2 regions of the Streptomyces sp. NPDC005492 genome follow, and region 2 is predicted to be linked to the other one. Evidence: predicted binding sites of a transcription regulator. Region 2 holds the regulator's gene; the other holds the start of a gene.
What was found. Region 2 encodes HrcA, which represses chaperone genes, less so after heat shock. Its sites were predicted from a motif close to TTNGCACTCNGNNNNNCNGAGTGCNAA; they were not measured.

Region 1 (3,410 bases), on a different contig from region 2:
CACGGCAGAAGGTTCCGGGACGAGCTGAAGAAGGAACGCACGCGCTACGAACGCAAAGGCGTCCCGTTGCCCCCGGTGTTCCCGCTCGGCGTGCCGGTGGACCCGACCCCGGCCCAGTCCGCGCACTAGCTTCGGACACGCCGAAGGGCGGCACCCCCTGCCGGAGCAGGAAGTGCCGCCCTCCGTAAGGACGTTGATCAACCGGAGGCCAGGGCCCCGAGGTGGATCAGAAGTCCATGTCACCGCCCGGCATGCCGCCGCCGGCCGGGGCCGCGGACTTCTCCGGCTTGTCGGCGATGACGGCCTCGGTGGTGAGGAAGAGCGCGGCGATGGACGCGGCGTTCTGCAGGGCAGAGCGCGTGACCTTCGCCGGGTCGATGATGCCCTCGGCGATGAGGTCCACGTACTCGCCGGTCGCGGCGTTGAGGCCGTGACCCGGGGTGAGGTTGCGGACCTTCTCCACCACGACGCCGCCCTCGAGGCCGGCGTTGACGGCGATCTGCTTCAGCGGGGCCTCCAGGGCCAGCTTCACGATCGCGGCACCGGTGGCCTCGTCACCTTCGAGCTCGAGCTTCTCGAAGACGCTGCCGGCCTGGATGAGCGCGACGCCACCACCGGCGACGATGCCCTCCTCGACGGCCGCCTTCGCGTTGCGAACGGCGTCCTCGATGCGGTGCTTGCGCTCCTTGAGCTCGACCTCGGTGGCCGCGCCCGCCTTGATGACGGCGACGCCGCCGGCGAGCTTGGCGAGGCGCTCCTGGAGCTTCTCGCGGTCGTAGTCCGAGTCGCTGTTCTCGATCTCGGCGCGGATCTGGTTGACCCGGCCGGCGACCTGGTCGGCGGAGCCGGCGCCGTCGACGATCGTGGTCTCGTCCTTGGTGATGACGACCTTGCGGGCGCGGCCGAGGAGATCCACGGTCGCGTTCTCCAGCTTGAGGCCGACCTCCTCGGAGATGACCTCGCCGCCCGTGAGGATGGCGATGTCGCCGAGCATGGCCTTGCGACGGTCACCGAAGCCCGGAGCCTTGACGGCGACGGACTTGAAGGTGCCGCGGATCTTGTTGACGACCAGCGTGGACAGGGCCTCGCCCTCGACGTCCTCGGCGATGATCAGCAGCGGCTTGCCCGACTGCATGACCTTCTCCAGGAGCGGGAGCAGGTCCTTGACGTTGGCGATCTTCGAGTTGGCGATCAGGATGTACGGGTCGTCGAGCGACGCCTCCATACGCTCCATGTCGGTGGCGAAGTACGCCGAGATGTAGCCCTTGTCGAAGCGCATGCCCTCGGTGAGCTCAAGCTCGAGACCGAAGGTCTGCGACTCCTCGACGGTGATGACGCCTTCCTTGCCGACCTTGTCCATCGCCTCGGCGATGAGCTCGCCGATCTGGGTGTCGGCGGCGGAGATGGAGGCCGTGGAAGCGATCTGCTCCTTGGTCTCCACGTCCTTGGCCTGCTCGAGCAGGGCACCGGAGACGGCCTCGACGGCCTTCTCGATACCGCGCTTGAGGGCCATCGGGTTGGCGCCCGCGGCTACGTTGCGCAGACCCTCCTTGACGAGGGCCTGGGCGAGGACGGTCGCGGTGGTCGTACCGTCACCGGCGACGTCGTCCGTCTTCTTGGCGACTTCCTTGACCAGCTCTGCGCCGATCTTCTCGTACGGGTCCTCGAGCTCGATCTCCTTGGCGATGGAAACACCATCGTTGGTGATCGTGGGGGCGCCCCACTTCTTCTCGAGGACGACGTTGCGGCCCTTGGGGCCAAGGGTGACCTTGACGGCGTCGGCGAGCTGGTTCATCCCGCGCTCGAGACCGCGCCGTGCCTCCTCGTCGAACGCGATGATCTTGGCCATGTGAAGTGGTCCTCCCGGACTGGGGTGGATTGCTCCGGACCGCGCTGGCGCCCGCGACGGACGGCCTGCCTGCCCCGTGGTTCCTTGCACCACCTGGCCTGCGGGCCTCACCCACCCGGTCCTTCGTTATCACTCTCACCTTCAGAGTGCTAACGCCAATGATTAGCACTCGGCATGGTCGAGTGCAAGCGGCTCCCGGGTACTGACCCCCTCGTACCGGCCTCCGGCATGCCGAAGGGCCCGCACCCCGGGGAGTGACCCCGGAGGTACGAGCCCTTCGGTGGGAACGAAGAACGTCGCTGCTGTTAGTCGGCGCGTGCTTCAGCCGGCCGCGAGCTTGACCATGTCAGCCTGCGGCCCCTTCTGACCCTGCGAGATCTCGAAATCGACCCGCTGACCCTCTTCCAGGGTGCGGTAGCCGTCCATCTGAATCGCGCTGTAGTGGACGAAAACATCCGCACCACCGTCGACCGCGATGAAGCCGTACCCCTTCTCCGCGTTGAACCATTTGACGGTGCCCTGAGCCATGCCTAACTCCCCTATTACTGGCCCTTGCACGGACCCGCACTTCGCGGATCCGGGTCAGACCTCACCCCCCACAGGATTGGGGGCGTGCGCCGGAACGCGTCGACCGCGGCCGAATGTATCCGTCCAACTGCCGTCTGCAACAGGTCAATCCGACGAGAATTCCGGGCAGGACCGGTCGGGAATTTACGGAGAATTCGCCCGACTTCAGGGCAAGTCGGGCCCCATAAAGAGAACATAAGGCGCAAAAGACCTGCACACTTTGGCTACTTCTCATCGCATGCGGAGCGGGTACTCATATGCGTCCGGCATGCGGAGTGGAGCGCGTTCCCCAACTGTACCGTGCTCAATCATAGAGAATTGCCCCCTCCGCTTCTCTCGCGGAGGGGGCAATTCAATGAACTCTTGGTAACCGTCATTACCCAGGGTAATGATCAGCCCCCGGCGACCGCCGGAATGATCGAGACGCCGGCCCCGTCCGGAGTGGCCGTCTCCAGCCCCTGCTCGAACCGCACGTCGTCGTCGTTGACGTACACGTTGACGAACCGCCGCAGCTTGCCCTGGTCGTCCAGGACGCGGGCGGAGATGCCGTTGTGGTTCTTCTCCAGGTCGGTGATGACCTCGGCGAGGGTGGCGCCCTCGGCGGCCACTTCGGCCTGGCCACCGGTGTAGGTGCGCAGGATGGTGGGGATGCGGACGGTCACGCTCATGCGAGGCCAGCCTCTCGGAAGGAGTCGAGGTTCGGGCGGATGGTCGCGGTCAGACCGGTGCCGGCGACCGCGTCCAGGGTCTTGAGGCCGTCGCCCGTGTTGAGGACGACCGTGGTGAGAGTCGGGTCGAGCAGCCCGTTCTCGATCAGCTTCTTCGTCACGCCCACCGTCACCCCGCCCGCGGTCTCCGCGAAGATGCCCTCGGTCCGCGCCAGCAGCTTGATCGCGTCGACGACCTGCTCGTCGTTGACATCCTCCACCGCCCCGCCCGTCCGGCGCGCGATGTCGAGCACGTACGGCCCGTCCGCCGGGTTCCCGATGGCCAG
Region 2 (3,410 bases):
CAATGCAGGTCGTCGCCGCGGCGCTGGAACATCGCGTGCGGCAGCTCGTGGATCTCGACGTACAGGTCACCGGCGGGGCCGCCGCCGGGGCCGACCTCGCCCTCGCCCGCGAGCTGGATCCGCGTGCCGTTGTCCACGCCCGCCGGGATCTTGACGGTGAGCGTGCGCCGCGAGCGGACGCGTCCGTCACCGGCGCACTCCGGGCACGGGGTCGGGACGACGGTGCCGAAGCCCTGGCACTGCGGGCAGGGGCGGGACGTCATGACCTGGCCCAGGAAGGACCGGGTCACCTGCGAGACCTCACCGCGGCCGCGGCACATGTCACAGGTCTGCGCGGAGGTGCCGGGGGCCGCGCCCTCGCCGTTGCAGGTGTTGCAGACGACGGCGGTGTCGACCTGGATGTCCTTCGTGGTGCCGAAGGCCGCCTCGTCCAGCTCGATCTCCAGCCGGATCATGGCGTCCTGGCCCCGGCGGGTGCGCGAGCGCGGTCCGCGCTGCGAGGCCGTACCGAAGAAGGCGTCCATGATGTCCGAGAAGTTCCCGAAGCCACCGGCGCCGAAGCCGCCCGCGCCGCCGCCCGCCTGCGAGAGGGGGTCGCCGCCGAGGTCGTAGACCTGCTTCTTCTGCGGGTCCGAGAGCACCTCGTAGGCGGCGTTGATCTCCTTGAACCGCTCCTGGGTCTTCGGGTCCGGATTCACGTCCGGGTGCAGCTCGCGCGCGAGCCGGCGGAAGGCCTTCTTGATCTCATCCTGCGACGCGTCGCGACGCACGCCGAGAACGGCGTAGTAGTCCGTGGCCACTTAGGACTCCGCCAGGATCTGTCCGACGTACCGTGCCACTGCGCGTACCGCTCCCATCGTTCCCGGGTAATCCATGCGGGTCGGTCCGACCACGCCGAGCTTGGCGACTGCCTCGCCGCCCGAACCGTAACCGACCGACACCACCGAAGTGGAGTTGAGTCCCTCGTAGGCGTTCTCGTGACCGATCCGTACGGTCATGCCCGAATCCCCCGCCTCACCAAGCAACTTGAGGAGGACGACCTGCTCCTCCAGGGCTTCCAGGATGGGGCGGATGGTGAGGGGAAAGTCATGTCCGAAGCGGGTGAGATTGGCGGTGCCGCCGATCATCAGCCGCTCCTCGGTCTCCTCGACGAGGGTCTCCAGGAGGGTGGAGAGCACCGTCGTGACCGTGCCGCGGTCCTCGGCCTCGAAGGCCTCCGGCAGGTCCTGCACGAGCTGCGGCACGTCCGCGAAGCGGCGGCCGGCGATCCGGCTGTTGAGCCGCGCGCGTAGATCCGCGAGCGAGGCCTCCCCGAACGGCGCCGGGCAGTCCACCATGCGCTGCTCCACCCGACCGGTGTCCGTGATCAGCACGAGCATCACGCGCGCGGGCGCCAGCGCCAGCAGCTCCACGTGCCGCACGGTCGAGCGGGTCAGCGAGGGGTACTGCACGACGGCGACCTGCCGGGTGAGCTGCGCCAGCAGCCGTACCGTACGGCCCACGACGTCGTCGAGGTCGACGGCGCCGTCCAGGAAGTTCTGGATCGCCTTGCGCTCGGGGCCGGTCATCGGCTTGACGCCGGCCAACTTGTCGACGAAGAGCCGGTAGCCCTTGTCGGTGGGGATCCGCCCCGCGCTGGTGTGCGGCTGGGCGATGTACCCCTCGTCCTCCAGGGCCGCCATGTCATTGCGCACGGTCGCCGGGGAGACGCCGAGGCTGTGCCGCTCGGTGAGCGCCTTGGAGCCGACCGGCTCCTCGGTGCCGACATAGTCCTGGACGATGGCGCGCAGCACCTGAAGCCTGCGTTCGCTGAGCATCGCGCACACCTCCAGTTCTGGTCGCCGGTACCGTCGGTCTGCCCTTTTCCTGGCACTCTGTGCGCGCGAGTGCCAGCGTTCCCCGGCCCAGTGTACGGCCGTGAGGTACACCCCGGGCAAGGCCCGTCCTGCGATGTCACGCCGTGGGTGCCGTCACCGTTAGCGTCGCCGTATGACGGTGACTTGGGAAGAGCTGGGGTGGGAGCGGCTGGCCGCCGGGGTGGGGCGGTGCCGGCTGCCTGGCTGGGACTGCACGGTGGGGCTGGTCTTCGGAGGCGGCTCGGCGCTCATGATCGACGCGGGGTCGAGCGTCACGGAGGGCGCGCGGTTGCGCAGGGAGGCGCAGGCGCTCGCCGGCCACCGTGTGACCCATCTCGCGCTCACCCACCCGCATTTCGACCATGTCTTCGGGGCGGCGGTCTTCGCCGGGGCGACGGTCTTCTCGGCCGGGGGCACGCGCGAGGTGTTCGAGCGCGGCGGCGAGGAGCTGCGGGCCGACGCCGTGCGCAACGGGCTGGACCCGCGGGCGGCGGAGAACGCGGCGGACACCCTCGTACGCCCCCGCGCATACGTGTGGGGCAACGCGCTGCTCGAACTCGACGGCGGCCCGAAGGCCCTGATGGTGACCGCCCGGGGACACACCGCCCACGACCTCGTGCTCGTGGTGCCGGGCGACCCGGTGGTCGTCTTCTGCGGTGACCTGGTCGAGGAGTCCGGCGAACCCCAGGCGGGCCCCGACGCCGTGTCGTCCCACTGGCCGGCCGCCCTGGACCGGCTCCTGGACCTGGGCGGCGAGGACGCGGTGTACGTGCCCGGTCACGGAGCGGTGGTGGACGCGGGGTTCGTGCGGGCCCAACGGGACGCGTTGGCAAGCCGTTTCGGCGTGTCGTGACAGGGTGCGGGCCGGTTCTCCTATCGTCATCCGAATGCGCCAGTACTCCGCCGATCTGACCCCGCCGTGGAAGAAGCCCAAGCCCGTCCCCGAGGTCGCCGCGGAGGCGGGCCTGGTGGTCGAGGAGCCCGGCACCGGTTTCTGCGGCGCGGTGATCCGCTGCGAGGCCGGCACGGTCACCCTGGAGGACCGCTTCGGCAAGCACCGGGTGTTCCCGCTGGAGCCCCGCGGCTTCCTCCTGGAGGGCCGGGTGGTCACCCTGGTCAGGCCCGCTTCCGGTCCGCTACGGCCCACCCGTACGGCGTCCGGTTCGGTCGCCGTTCCCGGTGCACGCGCGCGTGTGGCCCGCGCCGGGCGGATCTATGTGGAGGGCCGGCACGACGCGGAACTCGTCGAGCGGGTGTGGGGCGACGACCTGCGCATCGAGGGTGTGGTGGTGGAGTACCTGGAGGGCGTCGACGATCTCCCGTCGATCGTCGAGGACTTCTCCCCCGGCCCGGACGCCCGCCTCGGCATCCTGGTCGACCACCTGGTGCCCGGCACCAAGGAGTGGCGCATCGCCCAGTCCGTCACCAGCGAGCACGCGCTCGTGGTCGGCCACCCCTACATCGACATCTGGGAGGCCGTGAAGCCGTCCTCCGTCGGCATCGAGGCCTGGCCCCGGATCCCTCACGGGCAGGACTGGAAGACGGGGGTGTGCC

Region 1: groL (chaperonin GroEL) is a predicted target of HrcA. The motif match lies at 2,012-2,038, and genes of this name have one in related genera.

The regions. Positions count from the first base shown of each region.
Region 1 covers NZ_JBEXDX010000001.1:83,068-86,477, reverse strand. The annotation lists gene ABZT04_RS00435 (ATP/GTP-binding protein) at 1-129, shown strand, start outside; gene groL (chaperonin GroEL) at 227-1,849, opposite strand; gene ABZT04_RS00425 (cold-shock protein) at 2,171-2,377, opposite strand; gene ABZT04_RS00420 (MoaD/ThiS family protein) at 2,809-3,084, opposite strand; gene thrC (threonine synthase) at 3,081-3,410, opposite strand, start outside.
Region 2 covers NZ_JBEXDX010000010.1:130,597-134,006, forward strand. The annotation lists gene dnaJ (molecular chaperone DnaJ) at 1-800, opposite strand, end outside; gene hrcA (heat-inducible transcriptional repressor HrcA) at 801-1,817, opposite strand; gene ABZT04_RS16655 (MBL fold metallo-hydrolase) at 1,990-2,709, shown strand; gene ABZT04_RS16660 (DUF3097 domain-containing protein) at 2,744-3,410, shown strand, end outside.